3 regions of the Vibrio sp. 970 genome follow, and region 3 is predicted to be linked to each of the others. Evidence: riboswitches for the same ligand, from Rfam matches in the RefSeq annotation. Region 3 holds a riboswitch; each other region holds the start of a gene.

Region 1 (4,873 bases), on a different contig from region 3:
GTGCAGACCAACCAACTTGAATACCTAGCCGGTTATCCTCTAGTACAGGTGTGGGGAAATCATCAAATTGGTCAGCCCACTGAGTAGATCTTCCCTCACCAAGGTTGTCATTCGACAGTGTTTCACGTGAAACATTCGCTTGTTGAGTTAGCATTCCTCGAGCAAGTGTTAATGCATCTTCGATAGGAAAATCGAGTACTGTCAGCGTTACTATCCAAGCAAGGTGATGTTCGGGATCGAACATTGCGTTGAATTTGGACTTAACGGAAAGCGCTCTCACTTCGTTGTTAATTGGGTGACGCCAGATATCAAGCTGAAGCACTTTCTCCTTTTCATCGGATACCTGCGTATCAGCAATGCCAATATAAATCGCTTTCGACGGTTGCTTAGCACACGCTTCTACCGATAAAGCAGAGCGGTAATGGAACACAAATGAACTCTCATGCTCAGAGTCATAACCATCAATAAGATCTGTCGTTATACGTGTGGTCTGTTGGTCGCGAACAAGCTGAATAGATTGAGTTGGGCTCACACCCAACTCAATGTCTTCGATGCTAAAACCCTGTTCTTTCGCCAACAACAAACATTGCTGAACTAAACCAGTCAGTTCAATCAATGATGACGGAATAAGGATTTTGCTCATTAGTCACTTACCTCGGCATGTGCTGCTGGGTGGTATAGTTCAGAACCTGACTCTCTAAATTCTTGCGATTTCTGACGCATCCCCTCAAGAGGATCATCCAGCATTTTGATCGATATAGCTTGGTCCGCAGCAACTTGCTCAGTGTCTTTCGCATACTCTCGTACCTCTTGCGAGATCTTCATCGAGCAGAACTTTGGTCCACACATCGAACAGAAGTGAGCAACTTTGCCGGACTCTTGAGGCAAGGTTTCATCATGGAAAGCACGAGCAGTATCTGGGTCGAGCGACAAGTTAAATTGATCTTCCCAACGGAACTCGAAGCGAGCTTTAGAAAGCGCATTATCACGAACTTGAGCGCCAGGGTGCCCTTTCGCTAAATCAGCGGCGTGCGCAGCAAGCTTGTAAGTGATCATGCCTACTTTCACGTCTTCTTTGTTTGGTAAGCCAAGATGCTCTTTAGGAGTTACGTAGCAAAGCATTGCACAGCCATACCAACCAATCATGGCAGCGCCGATGCCTGAAGTAATATGGTCGTAACCAGGAGCGACGTCTGTCGTCAGCGGACCAAGGGTATAGAAAGGAGCCTCATGACAGTGCTCTAACTGCTCTTCCATGTTCTCTTTGATCATATGCATTGGAACATGACCAGGGCCTTCAATAATCACCTGTACGTCGTATTCCCACGCAACCTTGGTCAATTCGCCAAGAGTACGAAGCTCTGCAAATTGCGCTTCATCGTTAGCATCAGCAACCGAGCCAGGACGCAGACCATCACCAAGAGATAGTGCGACATCGTACTTAGCACAGATTTCACAGATCTCTCGGAAATGGGTGTATAAGAAGCTTTCTTGGTGGTGCGCTAAACACCATTTCGCGATGATAGAACCACCACGAGAGACGATACCAGTAACGCGTTTTGCAGTCATTGGCACATAACGAAGTAGTAAACCGGCATGGATAGTAAAGTAGTCAACGCCCTGCTCTGCTTGCTCAATCAGGGTATCGCGCATCACTTCCCAGTTAAGGTTTTCCGCAACACCATTCACTTTCTCAAGCGCTTGATACATTGGTACGGTACCGATCGGAACCGGACTGTTACGTAGAATCCACTCGCGAGTTTCGTGGATGTTACGTCCAGTAGAGAGATCCATAACGGTATCGCCACCCCAACGTGTCGCCCAAACGAGCTTCTCTACTTCTTCCTCAATCGAAGAAGTGACCGATGAGTTACCGATGTTGGCGTTCACTTTGACCAAAAAGTTACGTCCAATGATCATTGGTTCGGATTCTGGGTGGTTAATATTGGAAGGGATAATAGCGCGACCTTCGGCGACTTCTTTGCGCACGAATTCGGCGGTAATATCTTTTGGTAGGTTCGCTCCGAAGCTTTGACCCGGATGCTGTTGATTCAGCACTTCATCGCGATACTTGGCACGCCCCATGTTTTCACGCAGCGCGATATATTCCATTTCTGGGGTAATAATACCTTTGCGAGCATAGTGCAATTGAGTCACACAATGGCCATCTTTGGCACGTCTAATACGTGGTAGATTACCGTAACGAAGATCGTCTAGTGTTTCGTCTTCTAAGCGTTCTTTGGTGTACACCGAGCTTACTTCATCAAGTAGCTCAGTATCGGCGCGCTCTTCAATCCACCCTTCTCTCAGCTTAGGTAAGCCGTTATAGAGGTCTATGGTGTGCTCTGGATCTGTGTATACACCCGACGTATCGTAAACGCGTACTGGCTCATTAGGTTCGAATATAGGCGCTTCTTTTGTGCCTCCAATAAGGCTATCAGCGAGTGATATTTCACGCATTGGCACACGAATATCTGGACGTGAGCCTTCTACGTAGACTTTGCTTGAATTGGGGTACGGTTGTACCGAGAGTGTATCAATGAACTGTTTTGCTTCCAGTCTCGCTTGTTTGCGACTCGACATAGCATTTTTCCTTGCTTTGTTATACTAGATAAAAAGTAATTGGATAAAAATGCTTGACGGATAGATGCGACAAGAGGAGTCAAATTAAGGCTAGTTAAAGCTTACGATATTTGCCTGTAACAACATTCGACTTTTGATAGGTCAACCAGAAAGAACTCCGGTGTGAATATCTTCTCTTGTTCCCTTCGCAGATTCTAATCTGATCAGGTTCAACGGATCCCGAATTAACGGTCTCAGCCTTATGGCACTCCGACAAGTGATGTCAGTATATAAAAACGGCTTGGTGAAACCAAGCCGACCTGTTCAATTTTTAACTACTTTGCTAGCTGCGCATCAATAATTGAAAGCCAATCCACGCCGCTGAAATACTTAACACGACATTCAACAATACGTTCAACCCCATCTTAAAGAAAGCGCCCTGCTGCATGAGCAACACATTATCCATCGAGAAGGTGGAAAACGTCGTTAGTGCCCCTAAAAAACCCAAGCCAATCACTTGTCGCCAAGGTTCCGTTGCCAAAAGTTCATTATCGAAAGCTGCTATCAATAAGCCCATCATAAATGAGCCAACAACGTTAACGGTTAACGTACCATATGGAAAACCACGCCCCAATAAAATGACACAAAGTTCAGAAATTAAGTAACGAGAACATGCACCAAATGCACCACCCAATGCAATAAAACCCAAAACGGATAGTTGTCCCATAATTCCCCCAGAAAAGTTAATGGCGACATTGTAATCAAATTTACGGCAATAGTGATTATACAATCTTAGAATTCAGCAAAGTATAGCGCTTAAAACTTATCAAGATTTTAAAAGTTACAGGAGTCACTTTACTTCGATGTAACCCATCAAACCCGTCTTCATGTGTTCGATCACATGGCAATGGTACATCCAACGTCCAGGGTTATCTGCAACAAATGCCGCTTTCGCACTGCCGTTATTTCCAAGCAAGACCGTATCGGTATGAAACGGTTCGTCGAGTTTTTTGCCATCTAACTCAAGAACCGTAAATGTGTGTCCATGAAGATGAATAGGATGATGATATTGGGTGACGTTCTTTAGGTTGAAGATATAGGTTTTTCCCATCTCCAATGTTGAAAGCGGCGCTGGAATATTATCTTTGCTCATTCCCTCCCAAGCCCGTTTGTTCATCAGCCAGAACTTAGGTATCGCTTTGCCCGATTTATCAGCAGGAGTGATCGCCCCCTCCCACTCAAACACATAATCGATTTGCTCTGCATTTTTCAAATCGAGAGCTGGCACAGGGTTGAGAGGTAATAAAGGCAGTTTCTGGTTGCTCGGCAAGTCAGACTCAACAACGTCAAACTCGCACAAAGGGAATGGGAAGCGTCCTTTCATTTGACGCACATAAACACGTGTTCCAGCCTTCGGAGCAATCAATCCGATATCTAACCTCATTCCCGGACCAATTTTGTGCTGAGTGAGCTTATAAGGCGCTTTAACAGGATTACCATCAATAGCAATAACCCAAGCCTCTGCACCTTCAATAGCGATCGGGTAAGTAATGGTATTATCGACATTAGCAATTCTTAATCGCGTAGTGGCATTCTGCTTCAGCGTATAAACAGGTTCATGCACACCATTGACGCTACTCCACTCTCCGGGAGTCCCCATACGAGCGCTCAAGCGCGGCACCATAAGGTTCTTCCACTGACCTAGTTTGTCTAAATGCCAATGCTTGAGGACGACTTCATGCTCTTCATCAAACTGAACCGGCTCTGCCTCTTCAACGACAATTAGCCCGACTAAGCCCATACCAAGCTGCTTCACACTATTCATATGTGGGTGATACCAAAATGTGCCCGCATCTGGTGGTGTAAATTCATAAACGAATGTTTCACCTGGCATGATAGGCTGCTGGCTCAAGAAAGGGACACCATCCATTTCAATAGGGATTCGCAAGCCATGCCAGTGGATTGTAGTCGGCTCTGAAAGCTTGTTAGTAAACCGAATTATAACTTTCTCGCCTTGGCGACAACGAATCACAGGCGCTGGAATCGAACCATTAAATGCGAGTACGTCTGTGTTAAACCCAGGGACCAATTCTGCAGTAGAAGGTTCTGCAGTGATATCGTATATATATTGCCCCTGCTTATTAGTGCTCCTAGATAGAGAACATGCAGGTAGAACGGCAAGCGCGGAGATTGCTAAGGATGATTGAAGAAAGCGTCGACGAGATATATCCATACATAGTTACTCATTAATCCAGATCGGTTGAGTGTAACTAAATATAAATAGTGATTCCCCTTTATTATTAAAATTTCG
Region 2 (4,873 bases), on a different contig from region 3:
GCATTAGTTAGCATTAAATCCAAGCTTGGTTGCTCTAGTGATTCAGAATAGCTTGTCGCGACACGAGCATCTTTAATAAGTCGAACACCCAGCACTTGACTTGAGCTTACTTTGTACTCATCCAGCTTTCCTTGGTTCGCTTTCAGAGAAAAGCTGCTGTTGCGGTTTACAATGACGTCCGCTTCTGCACCTTGGCGTTTTGCTTCTGATAGGACGTAATCAACCGCATTGAGAAGTTGTTGTTCTTGGCTCATTAGTTACCGCCTCCTACCAGAATGTTATCGACTTTCAGCGTTGGCTGACCGACTGTTGTTGGCACTGAACCACTTACGGAACCACACATGCCCGGCGCAAGTGCCATGTCTTTGCCGACCATGCTGATTTCTTTCAACACTTTTGGACCCGTGCTGATCAGCGTTGCTGTTTTCAGAGGCTTGGTGATTTTACCATTTTCAATGAGGTAAGCTTCACGAACGGCAAAGTTAAACTCGCCCGTTCCCGGTTGAACCGAGCCGCCGCCCATCTTCTTCGCATAGATGCCGCGTTCAATACCTGCCAGCATGTCATCAAGTGAATGCTCGCCTTCTTCGATAAAGGTGTTACGCATGCGTGAGGTTGGTGCGAACTTGTAGTTTTGACGACGACCAGATCCCGTAGGTTCGTAACCCGTCTTCATGCCACCCATTTTATCGACCATAAAGCTGGTTAGCTTACCGTCTTTGATCAATTGGGTGCGCTGAGTCTTCATGCCTTCGTCATCAACATGAATCGAGCCCCATTCGTTGGTCATGGTACCATCATCGACTGCATTCACTGCGGCATGAGCAACCATTTCGCCCATCTTGTCGTGGAAGACTGATGCTTTCTTCGCAACTGAAGTAGTTTCTAGCAAGTGGCCACACGCCTCATGGAAGATTACTCCACCAAAGCCGTTACCAATCACTACTGGCATTTCACCCGATGGACAAGCATCCGCACCAAGTTTTACTAACGCTTGTTGCGCGATAGTTTGACCTAGCTCTTTCGCATCAAGCTGTTCACTGAACTCCCAACCAGCAAGAGCGCCAGGACCTTCCATACCAGAAGACTGCTCATTACCTTTTTGAGCGACAGTATTACCAGCAACTCGGATGTAGTGGCGAGTATCGTCAACGTGTAGACCTTCTGAGTTGAAGATAGACACTTGTTGTTCGCGCTGAAGCACGCTGCCGATGAACTGGCTGATATGTTCACTCTCTGCGCGAGCGGCTTGGTCAACTTGCAATAAGAACGCGATTTTAGAATCTAGGTTAGCGTCTTTGCCAAGTGGCAAACTACAACCATGTTGAATTGGGTAGCGGTTCAGATTGAGAGAACCTGCTGACGCGATTTGCTCACGCTTATCTTTTGCAGCAAGCAGTGAGGTTACGCGTTTAAGTTCAGCTTCATCGGTGCTGTTGGTGTAACCGTAAAGCACTTTATGACCGAAGAAGAGACGAATACCGATACCAAAATCGATACCCGAGTTAACCTTGTCCACCTCACCAGATGCGATCTGGACAGTGTTGGTTTGATGGTGTTCAACGAATAGCTCAGCGAAATCAGCCCCTAAAAAGAGGGCATGATCGATCACCGCTTTCGCTGTTACAGAATTAAGCATGAAATCTCCTTGCTCGTTGATCGTCCTAGCCTTCCCCACCTTTGAGTTAGACTCTGTTTATAACAGTCGTAACCTAAATTGGATGACTCAAAAGCATATTGGCAACGCGTTAAATATTAACACTTTTTTAACCTTGTTTTATGCTAATCCTTGCTAAATCAAACAACGATTCGTTACGTATTATGTCGACATCTCACTAATAGATAGTGTCTTGAACTGCCAGTTTCAATGCGGCACGTTATTTACACTAATTTCTGTTCTCTCGTTACTGCTCTCAAGTCTCATATTTAATCGATTGCCCCCTCTTGGCCGGAAAAAACACGTGCACCGTAACTGAGTGAACTGCTATTATCTTGACGAAATAGTCGGGGGGCCACACGACAAGTGTTGGCTGAGATCGAAATTCGAGACCCGTTGAACCTGATTCAGTTAGCACTGACGTAGGGAACTATGCACACTTTGCCTTTCGTCGCCCCTCTTAGGTAAGCGATAGCGATCGAAAAATCGATCTATCTGCAACGGTCAAAGTCAGTTCCTATACGTCTTGTAGTAGGAGCGACCATGACGCAGCAATCACAACCTCATTCACATCACACGCCAGCCTTGCCTACCCCTATCGTATTGACCATCGCGGGCTCAGACAGTGGTGGCGGTGCAGGTATTCAAGCCGACATCAAAGCGATGTCCGCAACCGGCAGTTTTGCTTGCTCGGTAATCACGGCGATTACTTCGCAAAATACCCAAGGCGTTTCTGCGATTTTCCCCATTCCTCTCGACCATGTAGAGAGCCAACTTGATGCAGTATTTACCGACCTCAACATCGTTGCAGTCAAAGTGGGCATGCTGGCAGATTCCAACATCATCAAAGTCGTTGCAGACAAAATTAAACAATACCAGCCAAAACACCTCGTGATTGACCCTGTGATGGTGGCCACCAGCGGCGATCTATTACTGGAACAGTCGGCAATCAGCACTTTAAAAGAAGAATTGATTCCGCTCGCAGACATCATTACCCCTAACCTACCCGAAGGCGCAGCATTGACGGGTAAGCCAATGCCTCAATCAGAATCTGAAATGAACGATATGATTACCGACCTTCGTGCGCTTGGCGCCAAAGCTATTCTGCTCAAAGGCGGTCACCTTGAAGAAAATGAAAACAGCAACGATCTGCTTATCATGCAAGACAGTGCCGAGTTAATTAGCGCCAAGCGATTTCCAACCAAAAACACTCATGGCACAGGCTGTACACTTTCTTCCGCCATTGCGTCTTATCTTGGCCAAGGCAACAACCTACACAAAGCGGTGCACCTGGGTAAGCAGTACATCAGCCAAGCTATCGCACACGCTGATGAATTGGATGTAGGTAAAGGCCATGGCCCTGTGAACCACTTTTTTGCGGGTCATACTTATGTTCGCTAACGCGATTGGCATTCAGCTTTCCGATGCTAGTCTGCGATACAAAGACAGCCAAACACCAACGCTAGCAGGGTTGAGTATGACTATTCCTGCTAATCAATGGACAGTGTTACTTGGTCGCAGTGGCTGCGGGAAAACCACAATATTGCGTTACTTAGCTGGCCTACTGGATGACCAAGTTGACTGGCATGGCGAACTCATCACAACGGATGGCGCTGAACTGCATGACCGTATCGCTTACATGGCTCAGCAGGATTTATTGCTACCGTGGTTGAATGTGTTAGACAACGTCTGCCTCAGTTCTCGATTTTCTCAAGTGCAAGCACCAGAGCAAAATAGACAACGTGCACTGACTTTACTAAGCCAAGTGGGACTCGCCGATTACGCGGATGCTAAGCCAGCTCAGCTCTCTGGCGGCATGAGACAACGTGTTGCCCTTGCTCGCACTCTGATGCAAGACAAGCCTCTAGTTCTGATGGATGAGCCTTTCTCTGCACTGGACGCGGTTACTCGTCATAAGTTGCAAACCTTGTCTGCCGAATTGCTGAAAGATAAGACGGTTGTTCTGATTACCCACGACCCACAAGAAGCGGTGCGATTAGCTCACCAACTCTATGTGTTGCAAGGCACACCTGCGCAAGCTCAGCACTTGGTCGTTCCAGACTCCAAGCCGCCCCGAGTTCTCGATGGAGAGTGCGCCGCGCTTCAACAAGCGATTTTGGATCAATTGGAGAAAGACTATGAGTGATATGACTCAGTACAACTCCGTTTCGGCACGTATTAGTAAAAAAGAACGCGTGACCCATCCGGCTCTGCGCTTAGTTATCAGCACAGCGGTGATCTTGGGATTGTGGCAGTTGGTCGTGGTGATATTCGATATGCCAAGCTTCATCTTACCTTCACCAATTGAAGTGCTGGATAGATTGGTCACTCGTTACGATGTCTTGCTCAAACATACTTGGGTTACCGCGCAAGAGATTTTACTTGGTTTGGCGCTTGGATTATCAATGGGTTTGCTGTTCGCATTGCAAATGCTGATGTTCGAACCGCTGAAGCGTTGGTTACTGCCCATTCTGATTGCTAGCCAAGCGATCCCTGTGTTCGCCATCGCGCCAGTACTCATGCTTTGGCTGGGTTACGGCATTGCATCGAAAGTCGTCATGGCGGCGATCATCATCTTTTTCCCCGTCACGACATGTTGCTATGACGGCTTACGCAATACACCAACAGGTTACCTCGATCTTGCCAAGACCATGGGCGCGTCTAAATGGCAGTTACTTCGTCATATTCAATTGCCAGCCGCACTACCAACTTTAGCTTCAGGTATTCGTGTTGCCGTCGTTATTGCGCCAATTGGAGCAGTGGTCGGTGAGTGGGTAGGTTCAAGTGAAGGCTTGGGTTATCTGATGCTCCAAGCTAACGCTCGCATGATCATTGATGAGATGTTTGCGGCGCTGTTTATCCTCGCCGTGCTGTCTATCTCACTCTACTTCATCACCGATAAATTATTGAAAAAAGCCATCCCTTGGGAAAGCAAGTAATTACAGAAAATAACCAAAGAAAATTGGGAAAGAAAAGGAAGAACCCCGTGAATAAAAACAAACTTATGGGCGCTGCTGCTCTACTCGCTTCAGTGGTATCAACCAACGTGCTTGCAGCTGAAAAAGAGATGACACTGATGTTGGATTGGTTCGTCAATCCAAACCATGGTCCTATCGTTATTGCCAAAGAGCGTGGTTACTTCAAAGAACAAGGTTTGAAGGTCAACATTCAAGAGCCGGCAGATCCAAGCACGCCACCTAAGTTGGTCGCGGCGGG
Region 3 (4,873 bases):
ATGTTAGAAGAACCATCAAGTGGGTCCATCAGTACTACATATTTGGCGTTTTGGTTGAGTTCTTTATTGAACGCAACTGCTTCGTCTTCTTCTTCACTGGCAACGCCACACACTTGATCACGAGCTTCAAGCGCGGCTTTGAACTTATCGTTCGCGTAAACATCGAGCTTTTGCTGATCTTCACCTTGGACATTTTCCGTGCCTACAGCACCAGTGATATCACCGAGACCCGCTGCGTTGATTTCGCGGTTAACGATTTTTGCAGCTAAACGAATGGAGGCTAAAAGGGATGATAGATCACCGCTAGCGTGGGGGAAATCCGCTTGTTTTTCGACAATGAACTCGCCTAGGGTGCGCAGTCCTGACATGGTTAATCCTTACATTTTCATTTCATTGGGGGTAGTGCGCAAGTGAGCATCTCTTTATGGATGTTAAACGATTGCGCTGGATGTAAGTTTAAGTCGCAGATCTTTTTAATGGTAATGAAGTAACTGTTTGAGATCTCAATTTATTTGTAGACTTATTTGAGGGATTCATCAGTAAGCAAGAGGTTGTACAGTCTGTGTTCAACCTTGTCATATTTGTGAAAGGGACTGCAAGAAGAAGGCTAAAGTCACTCGCTTTTCAGGCGGTAATCGCGATAATGAAAGCATTAAAAAACGCATTACAAGGTTTAGTTTATGCACATTCATATCTTGGGTATCTGTGGCACATTTATGGGCGGCGCAGCGATTCTAGCGCGCCAATTAGGACATAAAGTCACGGGTTCTGATGCCAACGTTTATCCGCCAATGAGCACACTGCTTGAGTCTCAAGGTATTGAAATTATTGAAGGCTTTGACCCGTCTCAACTCGACCCTCAACCAGATCTTGTGGTGATTGGTAATGCGATGAGCCGTGGTAACCCTTGTGTCGAGCATGTGCTCAACACTAACATGCGTTACACCTCTGGCCCGCAGTGGCTCAACGAGTTTTTGCTGCATGATCGTTGGGTATTGGCGGTATCGGGTACACATGGGAAAACGACCACGTCGAGCATGCTTGCTTGGATACTTGAAGATTGTGGTTATCAACCGGGTTTCTTAGTCGGTGGGGTACTCGGTAACTTCGGAGTGTCTGCTCGTTTGGGTGAAAGCATGTTTTTTGTCGTTGAAGCGGACGAATATGACAGTGCTTTTTTCGATAAGCGTTCTAAGTTTGTGCACTACCATCCTCGAACCTTAATCATGAACAACCTTGAGTTTGATCATGCTGACATCTTCGATGATCTAGAAGCGATCAAGCGCCAATTCCATCATTTAGTGCGAACTGTACCGGGCAATGGGTTGATCTTAGCGCCGAGGCAGGATCAAGCGTTAGCGGATGTATTAGAGCGTGGCTGCTGGACTGAAAAACAGTTCTCAGGTGAGGATGGTGACTGGCAAGCGCACAAATTAGTGCTTGATGGCTCAAAATTTGAAGTTACGTTGCAAGGTGAGAAGGTTGGTACCGTCGAATGGAATTTGGTGGGTGACCACAATGTGGATAATGCGCTGATGGCAATCGCTGCTGCACGACATGTTGGAGTCACTCCGGATCTTGCTTGCCAGGCATTAGGGCGTTTCATCAATACCAAGCGCCGTTTAGAGCTGAAAGGTGAAGAACAAGGTGTGACGGTTTACGATGATTTTGCGCATCACCCAACGGCAATTGAACTTACTGTCGGTGGTTTGCGTAACAAGGTAGGTGAAAAACGCATCCTTGCTGTGTTAGAGCCGCGTTCTGCCACCATGAAGCGTGGTGTACACAAAAATACACTTGCAGAGTCACTACACAGTGCAGATGAAGTCTTCTTGTTCCAGCCAGATAATATCGAGTGGTCTGTGCAAGACATTGCTGATCAATGCAAGCAGCCAGCGTTTGTCGATGCCGATATAGATAACTTTGTGGCTAAAATTGTCGAACGTGCTCAGCCTGGAGACCAAATTCTGGTAATGAGTAACGGTGGCTTTGGTGGTATTCACGGAAAACTTCTTGAGCAGTTAAAACAAAAAGCCTGATTGATATGCAAAACAAAACACAACCCTCTCATAAAAAAGCCATCACGTTGGCATTAACGGGCGCATCTGGTGCTCCCTACGGCCTTCGTCTTTTAGAATGCTTGGTTGCGGCGGATTATCATGTCTACGTTCTGATTTCTTCGGCAGCTCGTGTTGTGATGGCAACCGAGCATAATCTTAAGCTGCCAAGTGGTCCAGAAGCAGCGCAGCAAGCATTGGTAGAGCACCTGAACTGCAATCGAAATAACATCACCGTTTGCGGTAAAGACGATTGGTTCTCGCCGGTTGCCTCTGGTTCTGCTGCACCCAAGCAAATGGTGGTTTGCCCATGCTCTGCGGGAAGCGTTGCAGCCATAGCACACGGTATGTCGGACAACTTGATCGAACGGGCCGCTGATGTAGTAATGAAAGAGCGCGGGCAGTTGTTGCTCGTGGTTCGCGAAACACCATTTTCAACGCTACATCTGGAGAACATGCACAAACTGTCGCAAATGGGCGTCACCATCATGCCAGCAGCTCCAGGCTTCTATCATCAGCCAAAGAGTATTGAAGACTTAGTGGATTTTATGGTGGCGAGAATTCTTGACCACTTAGGTATTGAGCAAGGTTTGGTGCCTCGTTGGGGTTATGACCAGCGCTCGTGAGCTGATTGTGTAACCACTCAAATACCTTTACAATCCATCCAACTCATCGGGGAGCAAACCCATTTAGCATTGAGTCAATCAATGCATTGGGGCGCTGAGACCTAAGTGTTTAACTAGGGACCCGTATTACCTGAACCAGATAATGCTGGCGTAGGAATTGAGTCTGGATATTGGAAGTCCTTAATAGCCGCCTCAAACCCTGTGCCGCTCAACTTATTTCTCTGAAATACTCATGGAGAGCGAGCAGTGAAACCTACTCTAAATCTGATTGCCCTAGCTGCAATCACCTCTACTTCAGCGTTTGCCGCTGAAAACACATTAACCATCTATACCTACGACTCTTTTGCCGCAGATTGGGGGCCAGGTCCTAAAATCGAGCAAGCTTTTGAAGCAAAATGTGGCTGTGACGTTAACTTCGTAGCGTTGGACGATGGTGTGTCGATTCTGAATCGTCTTCGTCTTGAAGGCGGTAATAGCAAAGCGGACATCGTATTAGGTTTGGATAACAATCTGATGGCAGAAGCGAAGAAAACCGATCTGCTTGCCGAGCACAATGTGGATACGGCTAACACAGTGTTACCAAACGGTTGGAGTGACACTACGTTTGTACCGTACGATTACGGCTACTTCGCGTTTGTGTACAACAAAGAGAAACTGGCTAATCCGCCGAAAAGCATGAAAGAGCTGGTGGAAACGCGCAACGATCTGAAAGTGATTTACCAAGATCCGCGGACTTCAACGCCGGGCCAAGGCTTAATGCTATGGATGAAATCTATTTATGGCGACGATGTGACGCAAGCGTGGCAGAAGCTAGCGAGCAAAACCGTAACGGTCACGAAAGGTTGGTCTGAGGCGTATTCTATGTTCCTCAATGGTGAGTCCGATTTAGTGCTTTCTTACACCACTTCACCTGCGTACCACTTAATTGCGGAAAACGATTCGAAGTTTGCTACGGCGAATTTTGCTGAAGGCCACTACATGCAAGTTGAAGTAGCCGCCAAAGTGAAAGGGGCAAAAAATTCAGAACTTGCTGATCAATTTATGAGTTTCATTTTAAGTGATGAGTTCCAATCGGCGATGCCAACGGGTAACTGGATGTACCCAGTCACTGACGTTGAGTTACCTAAAGGTTTTGAAACTTTGAGTGTTCCAAGCAAGTCGTTGAACTTTAGTGCTGATGAAGTGGCAAAAATGCGTAAGTCTTGGATTCGCGAATGGCAAAGCGCATTGACGTTTTAGCTGACGTTTCCATCCTCATCTGAATGAGATAGGTTTTACCTTTGAATTCTGTTCCAAAAATAGGTTTAGGGGTCGCGATGATCATCGCGACCTTTGTTATTTCTGCCCTAGGTGCTTTGATTGTTCAAGCCCCTTCACTTGATGTGTCTGTGGTATGGGGCGACCCGTACTATCAACATGTCACCAAGTTCAGTTTCTACCAAGCGTTTCTTTCCACATTGCTCAGTGTTGGCTTTGCCATTCCAGTAGCGCACGCACTTTCGCGTCGCCAATTTATTGGTAAATCATTACTGCTTAAGCTGTTTGCATCGACACTGGTTTTGCCGGTTTTGGTTGGTGTTTTTGGGCTGTTAGCGATTTATGGCAACAGTGGTTTGTTGGCGCAGTGGTTGCAAAGTTTCGACACTAAACTGCCATTCTCTATTTACGGTTTGAACGGCATTTTACTCGCCCATGTGTTCTTTAATTTACCTTACGCGGCACGATTGCTTCTGCAAGCCTTGGAGTCTATTCCTGCCGAGCAGCATAAGCTTTGCGCGCATCTTGGGATGAGCCATTGGGATAAGTTTCGCTGGGTAGAATGGCCGCGTTTAAGGCAGCAGCTTCCCCACGTTTGTGGGTTGGTGTTTATGTTGTGCTTTACCAGTTTTGCCACTGTAATGGCGTTGGGGGGCGGGCCAAAATCCACCACCATTGAATTGGCCATTTACCAAGCGATTAAGTTTGATTTTGATTTACAAGCTGGGGCGTTATTGGCGCTGTGGCAGATGCTGTTATGTGGACTGCTTGCTATTGGAGTGCAGAAGTTAACAAGGCCTGTTTCTATCAGTGCTGGAAGCACATCGGTACAGCAATATTTAACGAAGGATCATGGGTGGTCAAAAGCTTGGGATAGCTTTTGGATCATAGGTGCCTTTTTACTGGTAATACCGCCGTTATTGATGGTGTTAC

The links. A riboswitch is a leader RNA that binds a small molecule or an ion and turns the genes downstream of it on or off. The one in region 3 is predicted to bind thiamine pyrophosphate.
Region 1: linked by a shared signal. The riboswitch ahead of thiC (phosphomethylpyrimidine synthase ThiC) and the one ahead of thiB (thiamine ABC transporter substrate binding subunit) in region 3 are both predicted to bind thiamine pyrophosphate.
Region 2: linked by a shared signal. The riboswitch ahead of thiD (bifunctional hydroxymethylpyrimidine kinase/phosphomethylpyrimidine kinase) and the one ahead of thiB (thiamine ABC transporter substrate binding subunit) in region 3 are both predicted to bind thiamine pyrophosphate.

What each region holds. Positions count from the first base shown of each region.
Region 1 is NZ_JAWOTW010000027.1:33,221-38,093, forward strand. Features, by position in the region: gene R7Q11_RS23505 (thiamine phosphate synthase) at 1-643, opposite strand, end outside; gene thiC (phosphomethylpyrimidine synthase ThiC) at 643-2,583, opposite strand; TPP riboswitch at 2,747-2,845, opposite strand; gene crcB (fluoride efflux transporter CrcB) at 2,906-3,289, opposite strand; gene R7Q11_RS23520 (multicopper oxidase family protein) at 3,413-4,795, opposite strand.
Region 2 is NZ_JAWOTW010000002.1:2,979-7,851, forward strand. Features, by position in the region: gene R7Q11_RS02550 (TldD/PmbA family protein) at 1-254, opposite strand, end outside; gene R7Q11_RS02555 (TldD/PmbA family protein) at 254-1,639, opposite strand; TPP riboswitch at 1,996-2,103, shown strand; gene thiD (bifunctional hydroxymethylpyrimidine kinase/phosphomethylpyrimidine kinase) at 2,201-3,058, shown strand; gene R7Q11_RS02565 (ABC transporter ATP-binding protein) at 3,048-3,803, shown strand; gene R7Q11_RS02570 (ABC transporter permease) at 3,796-4,596, shown strand; gene R7Q11_RS02575 (ABC transporter substrate-binding protein) at 4,644-4,873, shown strand, end outside.
Region 3 is NZ_JAWOTW010000005.1:107,857-112,729, reverse strand. Features, by position in the region: gene fbp (class 1 fructose-bisphosphatase) at 1-368, opposite strand, end outside; gene mpl (UDP-N-acetylmuramate:L-alanyl-gamma-D-glutamyl-meso-diaminopimelate ligase) at 681-2,039, shown strand; gene R7Q11_RS09275 (flavin prenyltransferase UbiX) at 2,045-2,683, shown strand; TPP riboswitch at 2,721-2,857, shown strand; gene thiB (thiamine ABC transporter substrate binding subunit) at 2,930-3,922, shown strand; gene thiP (thiamine/thiamine pyrophosphate ABC transporter permease ThiP) at 3,964-4,873, shown strand, end outside.